2 regions of the Chelatococcus sp. HY11 genome follow, and region 1 is predicted to be linked to the other one. Evidence: predicted binding sites of a transcription regulator. Region 1 holds the regulator's gene; the other holds the start of a gene.

Evidence for each region. Region 1 encodes HrcA, which represses chaperone genes, less so after heat shock. Its sites were predicted from a motif close to GTTAGCACTCNCNNNNNGNGAGTGCTAAC; they were not measured.
Region 2: a site for HrcA is predicted at 1,333-1,361, ahead of groES (co-chaperone GroES). Genes of this name have one in related genera too.

Annotation. Positions count from the first base shown of each region.
Region 1 covers NZ_JAHBRX010000001.1:4,156,997-4,160,381, reverse strand. The annotation lists gene lepA (translation elongation factor 4) at 1-253, opposite strand, end outside; gene KIO74_RS18905 (GNAT family N-acetyltransferase) at 445-1,020, shown strand; gene hrcA (heat-inducible transcriptional repressor HrcA) at 991-2,079, opposite strand; gene rph (ribonuclease PH) at 2,331-3,044, shown strand; gene rdgB (RdgB/HAM1 family non-canonical purine NTP pyrophosphatase) at 3,048-3,385, shown strand, end outside.
Region 2 covers NZ_JAHBRX010000001.1:2,171,343-2,174,727, forward strand. The annotation lists gene hisG (ATP phosphoribosyltransferase) at 1-170, shown strand, start outside; gene KIO74_RS10000 (META domain-containing protein) at 501-965, shown strand; gene groES (co-chaperone GroES) at 1,417-1,704, shown strand; gene groL (chaperonin GroEL) at 1,789-3,385, shown strand, end outside.

The DNA.
Region 1 (3,385 bases):
CGGGCGTATCCATCAGGTTCAGGATATAGGTCTTGCCATCCTTGGCCGGGTATTCCAGCCGCACGGTCTGCGCCTTAATGGTGATGCCGCGCTCGCGCTCGATATCCATGGAGTCGAGCACCTGTTCGGACATCTCGCGATCGGACAGGGCGCCCGTCATCTGGATCAGACGGTCGGCCAGCGTCGATTTGCCATGGTCGATATGCGCGACGATGGAAAAGTTGCGGATGGTGTCGATGGGTTGCTCGCTCATGCCCGGCACATAGCAGTGCGCTCAGGCCGCGCCAAGAGGGAACCCGAAGAGAGAACCCGATTCAGCGCGGCAGGCACGCGGTTGGAACGCGGTTGGGCGGCTGTGCCGCAGGCCTCCCGGCCCACCCGACCGGCGACGCCTCCCAGCCTGCATGCTATGACGGACAGCGGCCGGACGCGGCGGGGGCAGCGATGACACACAAGCCATTCGACATAGCCATACGAACCATCGACCAGCGTGAAGCCGAGACACGCGAAGGTGAACTCGCCGACCTCCTTGTCGATGCGGTGGCCAGCGGCGCGTCCGTCAATTTCATGGCGGACTTCGCCCATGCTGACGCCCGCGCGTTCTGGCGCGGGCAGCTTCCCGGTCTCGGCGAGGGCTCGCGGCTTCTCTTCGTGGCGGACGATGGCCGGCGCCTTCTCGGCACCGTGGTGTTGACCTTTGCGCCACAGCCCAACGCGCCACATCGCGCCGAAATCGGCAAGATGCTCGTCCACTCGGACGCGCGGCGCCAAGGCCTCGGCGCTCGCCTTCTCACAGCCGCGGAACAGGCGGCACTCGCCAACGGCCGCACGCTCCTGATGCTCGACACCGCGAGCGGCAGCGCCGGAGAGCGGCTCTACCGCCGCTGCGGCTGGACGGAATATGGCGTGGTGCCCGACCATTCCCATACGCCGGCCGGCGCGCTGGCACCGACGACCTTCTTCTTCAAGCGCCTTGTGTCGCCAAGCTCCTCAGGTCCGGCGGGCGTCGAGCAGGCTTGAAACGATCTTCGCCGTGTAGTCGACCATCGGCACGATCCGCGCATAGTTGAGCCGCGTCGGCCCGATGACGCCGACGACGCCGACGATGCGCTGCGAACCGTCGCGGAAGGGCGCGGCGATCATCGAGGAGCCAGACATGGAGAACAGCTTGTTCTCCGAACCGATATAGATGCGCACGCCCTCGCCCTGTTCGGCGCGCGCCAGAAGGTCGATGACCTCCTTCTGCGTCTCCAGGTCATCGAACAGCAGGCGGATACGCTCCAAGTCCTCGGCGGCGCGCAGGTCGTCGAGCAGGTTCGCCTGTCCGCGCACGATGAGCTGGCGGCTGTCGGCCGGGCCGACGGAGGTCGCGAGCCCAGCCTCCACAAGGCGCGCGGTGATGGCGTCGAGCTCCCGCTCCATAGCCTCTCGGGCGCGCTGGATCTCTCGCTTGGCGTCGGCCAACGTCCGGCCGCGGATATGAGCATTGAGGAAATTGCCAGCCTCGATCAACGCGGCCGTGGGTAGTCCCGGCGGCAGGTCGAGCACGCGGTTTTCCACCTTCCCGTCTTCCGCTACCATCACGACCAGGGCCTTGCTGGGGTCGAGGCGGACGAACTCGATATGCTTCAGCGGCGCATCCTGCTTGGTGGTGACGACGACACCCGCCCCACGCGACAACCCGGACAGCGCCGACATGGTCTGGCTCAGCGCCGCATCCAAGGACGATTCAGCACCATGGGCCTTCACCTCGGCCTCGATGCGCGCCCGATCCTCCTTGCCGAGATCGCCGATCTCCAGGAGCGCGTCCACGAAGAAACGAAGCCCGCGCTCGGTTGGCAACCGGCCCGCGCTGGTATGCGGGGAGTAGAGCAAACCCGCATGCTCCAGATCGGCCATCACGTTGCGCACGGAGGCTGGCGACAAGGCCATGGGAATGATGCGCGACAGGTTGCGCGAACCGACCGGCTCACCGGTCGCGAGATAGCTCTCCACGATCTGCTTGAAGATCTCGCGGGAGCGTTCGTTGATATCGACGAGCACGCCCTTGCCTTCAGCCTCGGAGAGAGGGGGGCTCATTGGTGCACTCATGTATTATCTCAACCTTCCATTCCACCGGGCGATCCGGAGCACCGTCACGCCGTGCGCCTTTATCCAATTATGGGGATGGTGGGGGGGCAAACACAAGCAGCACCCCGCCAGGCACCCCAGTCATCCACCAGAACGGGCGCCTGCGATAAGCGCGCGTGAGGCATACGCTTGCGTGTCACGGGCGCTGCTTCTAGAAGCTGCTTTCGGCAGCATTCAGGCTGCATAGTGGGAGATTGTAGATGCGGCCCTCCAAACGCGCTCCGGATGAATTGCGCAAGGTCACCCTGGAGCGGGCGGTCGCGCGCTACGCCGAAGGCTCATGCCTGGTGAAGTTCGGCGATACCCACGTGCTGTGCACGGCCTCGCTCGAGGAACGTCCCCCGATGTGGGTCCGCGGCTCGGGCAAGGGCTGGGTCACGGCGGAATATTCCATGCTGCCGCGCGCGACACTGGAGCGCACCCGCCGGGAGGTCACGGCCGGCAAGCCGTCCGGCCGCACCCAGGAGATCCAGCGCCTGATCGGTCGCTCCCTGCGGGCGGTCGTCGATCTCGCGGCCTTGGGTGAGCGCCAGATCACCATTGATTGCGACGTCCTGCAGGCGGATGGCGGTACGCGCACCGCGTCGATCACCGGGGCATGGGTCGCATTGCACGACTGCCTCGCATGGATGCGGGCACGCTCCATCATCGCGACCAATCCCCTGAAGGATCATGTCGCGGCCGTTTCCTGCGGCATCTACAAGGGCACGCCCGTCCTCGACCTTGATTATCCTGAGGATTCCGCCGCCGAGACAGACGCCAATTTCGTCATCACCGGCGCAGGCGGCATCGTCGAGATCCAGGGCACGGCGGAAGGCACGCCTTTCTCGGAGGAAGAGCTGCTCGAACTCCTCAAGCTCGCCAAGCTCGGCACCACCAAGCTCGTCGATCTGCAGAAAATCGCGGTGATGTAAGTCATGCGCCTTTCCCCCGCCCGCCCCATCACCTCGCCGCTCGTCATCGCCACGCATAACGCCGGCAAGCTCCGGGAAATGCGTGAGCTTCTGGCGCCCTTCGGCATCGAGGCGCGCTCGGCGGGGGAGCTCAACCTGCCGGAGCCAGACGAGACCGGCACGACCTTTGCCGAAAACGCCGCGTTGAAGGCCCGGGCGGCCGCGAAGGCAACCGGCTTGCCATCCTTCGCCGACGATTCGGGCCTATGCGTCGCGGCGCTCGACGGCGCCCCGGGCATCTTCTCCGCCCGCTGGGCAGGCCCGGACAAGGATTTCGCCGCCGCGATGGCGCGTATCGCCTA
Region 2 (3,385 bases), 2.0 Mb from region 1:
GACCGGATGAACGCGGACTCGTGACGATCCATGCGCCCGTCAAGAACGTGTTCGCGGTCGTCGACCTTCTTTCCGCCAACGGCGCCGACCCTGTGACGGTACAGCGCGTGGATTCCGTTTTCCGCGCCGCCAACACCCTCTCCGACCGGCTGTTCGCGCGGCTCAACTGACGGCTCCACTCACGAACTTGTTTCAGACTGTCCTTGCCAAATGCCACGCCTTCGCCACGGAGGTGTGGCATCTCGCGGCATGAATGGGCCAGCCATCGATTTTGCCTCTGGCGGATGGCGCCCGATATGGTTAACAACGCGCGGGGGAAACGTGAAATGCGGCGACTGTCACTCTATTCTCGGGGCGAGGTGAACCGTTGATGACGGACACGTGATCGGAACGACGAACCTGATCATTTCCAATGGGATAGAGTTTCAGATCACCGGAAACTGGCTTTCCCTGTGCGGTATCATGCTCTAAGGTCCGGCTGAGATCGGTTGGAAGAATCCATGAAATTTCGCTACGCTCTGATTGCCATTTGTCTTCTTTCTGTTGTGCCCGCCCACGCCCAGCAGGGCGGCGGCGCCAATAGTGGGAAGCCTCAGCAAACGCAGCAACAGCAGCCTCGACGCGAGAAGCAGTTTCCCCTCGGGGCATCCTGGGTGGCCGTCACCCTGAATGACAAGCCTCTTCCGCGTGGCGCCGAGCGTCCTTCCTTCACCGTTGACCAGACCCTGCGCATGCGCGGTTTCGGCGGCTGCAATACCTTTTCGGCCACCGCCTATCCCCTGCGTGGCCAGACCTTCGCCGTTGGTCCGTTCGCCCTCACCAAGCGTTCATGCAGCAAGGAGATCGAGGCCGCGGAACGGGCGTTCTTCATCGCCCTGCGGACGGCCCAGCAGTGGGACATCGTCGGCGGGCAGCTTGTCTTGCGCGGCCAGGCCGGCGTGGTGAAGGCTGAGAGATCGCTCTGAGGCTGACCAAGGTTCGAGTATAGCCCGCGCCGCTCATTCTGGGATGAGCGCAAGCTCGTGGCTTGGATCCGAAACCAATACGGTGCGCGCCTGGCTATGCGGTCGCACGCGGCACATTCTTGGTGCAGCGGCAAGGTTCTGGATTCCTAACAGAGGCTTCGCCGTTTCCCGGGTGACACGGAGGCTCCCTCATAACGGCGGGCCATCGGAATGGCGCGCCAAGGCTGCACCGGGATGACCCAAGCGCATCGACAGCACCGGCCTGAGATCTGCCTTAACCCTGTCTGCATCGATCCTGATTTTTCGTGCATTTGACGGTGAACCCTCTCCTTGACTCCTGTGGAGGAGATGCTTATCTCGGTGGCGCGTTGGCACTCATCTTGAATGAGTGCTAACAAGCCCAACAATTCAGCCCCCCATGCATGGTGGGTCTGCCGAGAGGAATAGATTCATGGCTTTCCGTCCCCTGCACGACCGCGTGGTCGTTCGCCGTCTCGACAGCGAAGAGAAGACCAAGGGCGGCATCATCATTCCGGACACCGCGAAGGAAAAGCCGCAAGAAGGCGAGATCGTGGCCGTGGGCTCCGGCGCTCGCGATGACAACGGCAAGCTCGTTGCCCTCGACGTCAAGAAGGGCGACCGCGTCCTGTTTGGCAAGTGGTCTGGAACCGAGGTCAAGATCGATGGCCAGGACCTCCTGATCATGAAGGAATCCGACATCATGGGCGTGATCGGCTAATCGCATCAGCGATCGGCGGCTGTTTTCTCGCCGCCTCGAGCCAAAACGTCTTTCCCAACATTCAGGTTTGCTCAGGAGCTATCCATGGCTGCCAAAGAAGTAAAATTTTCGTCCGACGCCCGCGAGAAGATGCTGCGCGGTGTGGACATCCTCGCCAATGCCGTAAAGGTGACGCTCGGTCCGAAGGGCCGTAACGTCGTCATCGAGAAGTCCTTCGGCGCGCCGCGCATCACGAAGGACGGCGTGACGGTCGCCAAGGAAATCGAACTCGACGACAAGTTCGAGAACATGGGCGCCCAGATGGTGCGCGAAGTCGCCTCCAAGACCAACGACCTGGCTGGCGACGGCACGACCACCGCGACCGTTCTCGCCCAGGCGATCGTGAAGGAAGGCGCCAAGGCGGTTGCCGCCGGCATGAACCCGATGGACCTGAAGCGCGGCATCGATCTCGCCACGGTCGAGGCCATCAAGGACATCGAGAAGCGCGCCAAGAAGGTGAAGTCTTCCGAGGAAGTCGCCCAGGTCGGCACGATCTCATCGAACGGCGACACGGCCATCGGCGAGATGATCGCCCACGCGATGCAGAAGGTCGGTAACGAGGGTGTCATCACCGTCGAGGAAGCCAAGACCGCCGAGACCGAGCTCGACGTCGTCGAAGGCATGCAGTTCGACCGCGGCTATCTCTCCCCGTATTTCATCACGAATGCGGAAAAGATGATCGCCGAGCTCGAGGATCCCTACATCCTCATCCATGAGAAGAAGCTCTCGTCGCTCCAGGCCATGCTGCCGGTCCTCGAGGCCGTCGTGCAGTCCGGCAAGCCGCTCGTCATCATTGCTGAGGACGTCGAAGGCGAGGCTCTCGCCACGCTCGTCGTCAACAAGCTCCGTGGTGGCCTGAAGGTTGCCGCCGTCAAGGCCCCTGGCTTCGGCGACCGTCGCAAGGCCATGCTCGAGGACATCGCGATCCTCACCGCGGGCCAGGTCATCTCCGAAGACATCGGCATCAAGCTTGAGAACGTGACCCTTCAGATGCTCGGCCGCGCCAAGCGCATCCGCATCGAGAAGGAAAACACCACGATCATCGACGGCTCGGGCAAGAAGAAGGACATCGAAGCCCGCGTTGGCCAGATCAAGGCGCAGATCGAGGAGACCACCTCGGACTACGACCGTGAGAAGCTCCAGGAGCGTCTCGCCAAGCTCGCGGGCGGCGTTGCCGTGATCCGCGTTGGCGGCGCCACCGAAATCGAGGTCAAGGAAAAGAAGGACCGCGTCGACGACGCCCTCAACGCCACCCGCGCGGCTGTCGAGGAAGGCATCGTCCCCGGCGGCGGCACCGCACTCCTGCGCGCCAAGGCTGCTGTTGCCAAGCTCAAGGACGAGAACGCCGACGTCCAGGCTGGCATCAACATCGTGCTCAAGGCCCTCGAAGCGCCGATCCGCCAGATCGTCGAGAACGCAGGCGTCGAAGGTTCGATCGTTGTCGGCAAGATCACCGAGAACAAGTCCTCGACCTACGGCTTCAACGCCCAGACCGAGCAGTATGTCGACATGCTGGAAGCCGGCATCGTCGATCCTGCCAAGGTCGTGCGCACGGCTCTCCAGGACGCGGCCTCGGTTGCCGGCCTCCTCGTCACGACCGAGGCGATGGTTGCCGAACTGCCGAAGGAAAAGCCCGCCATGC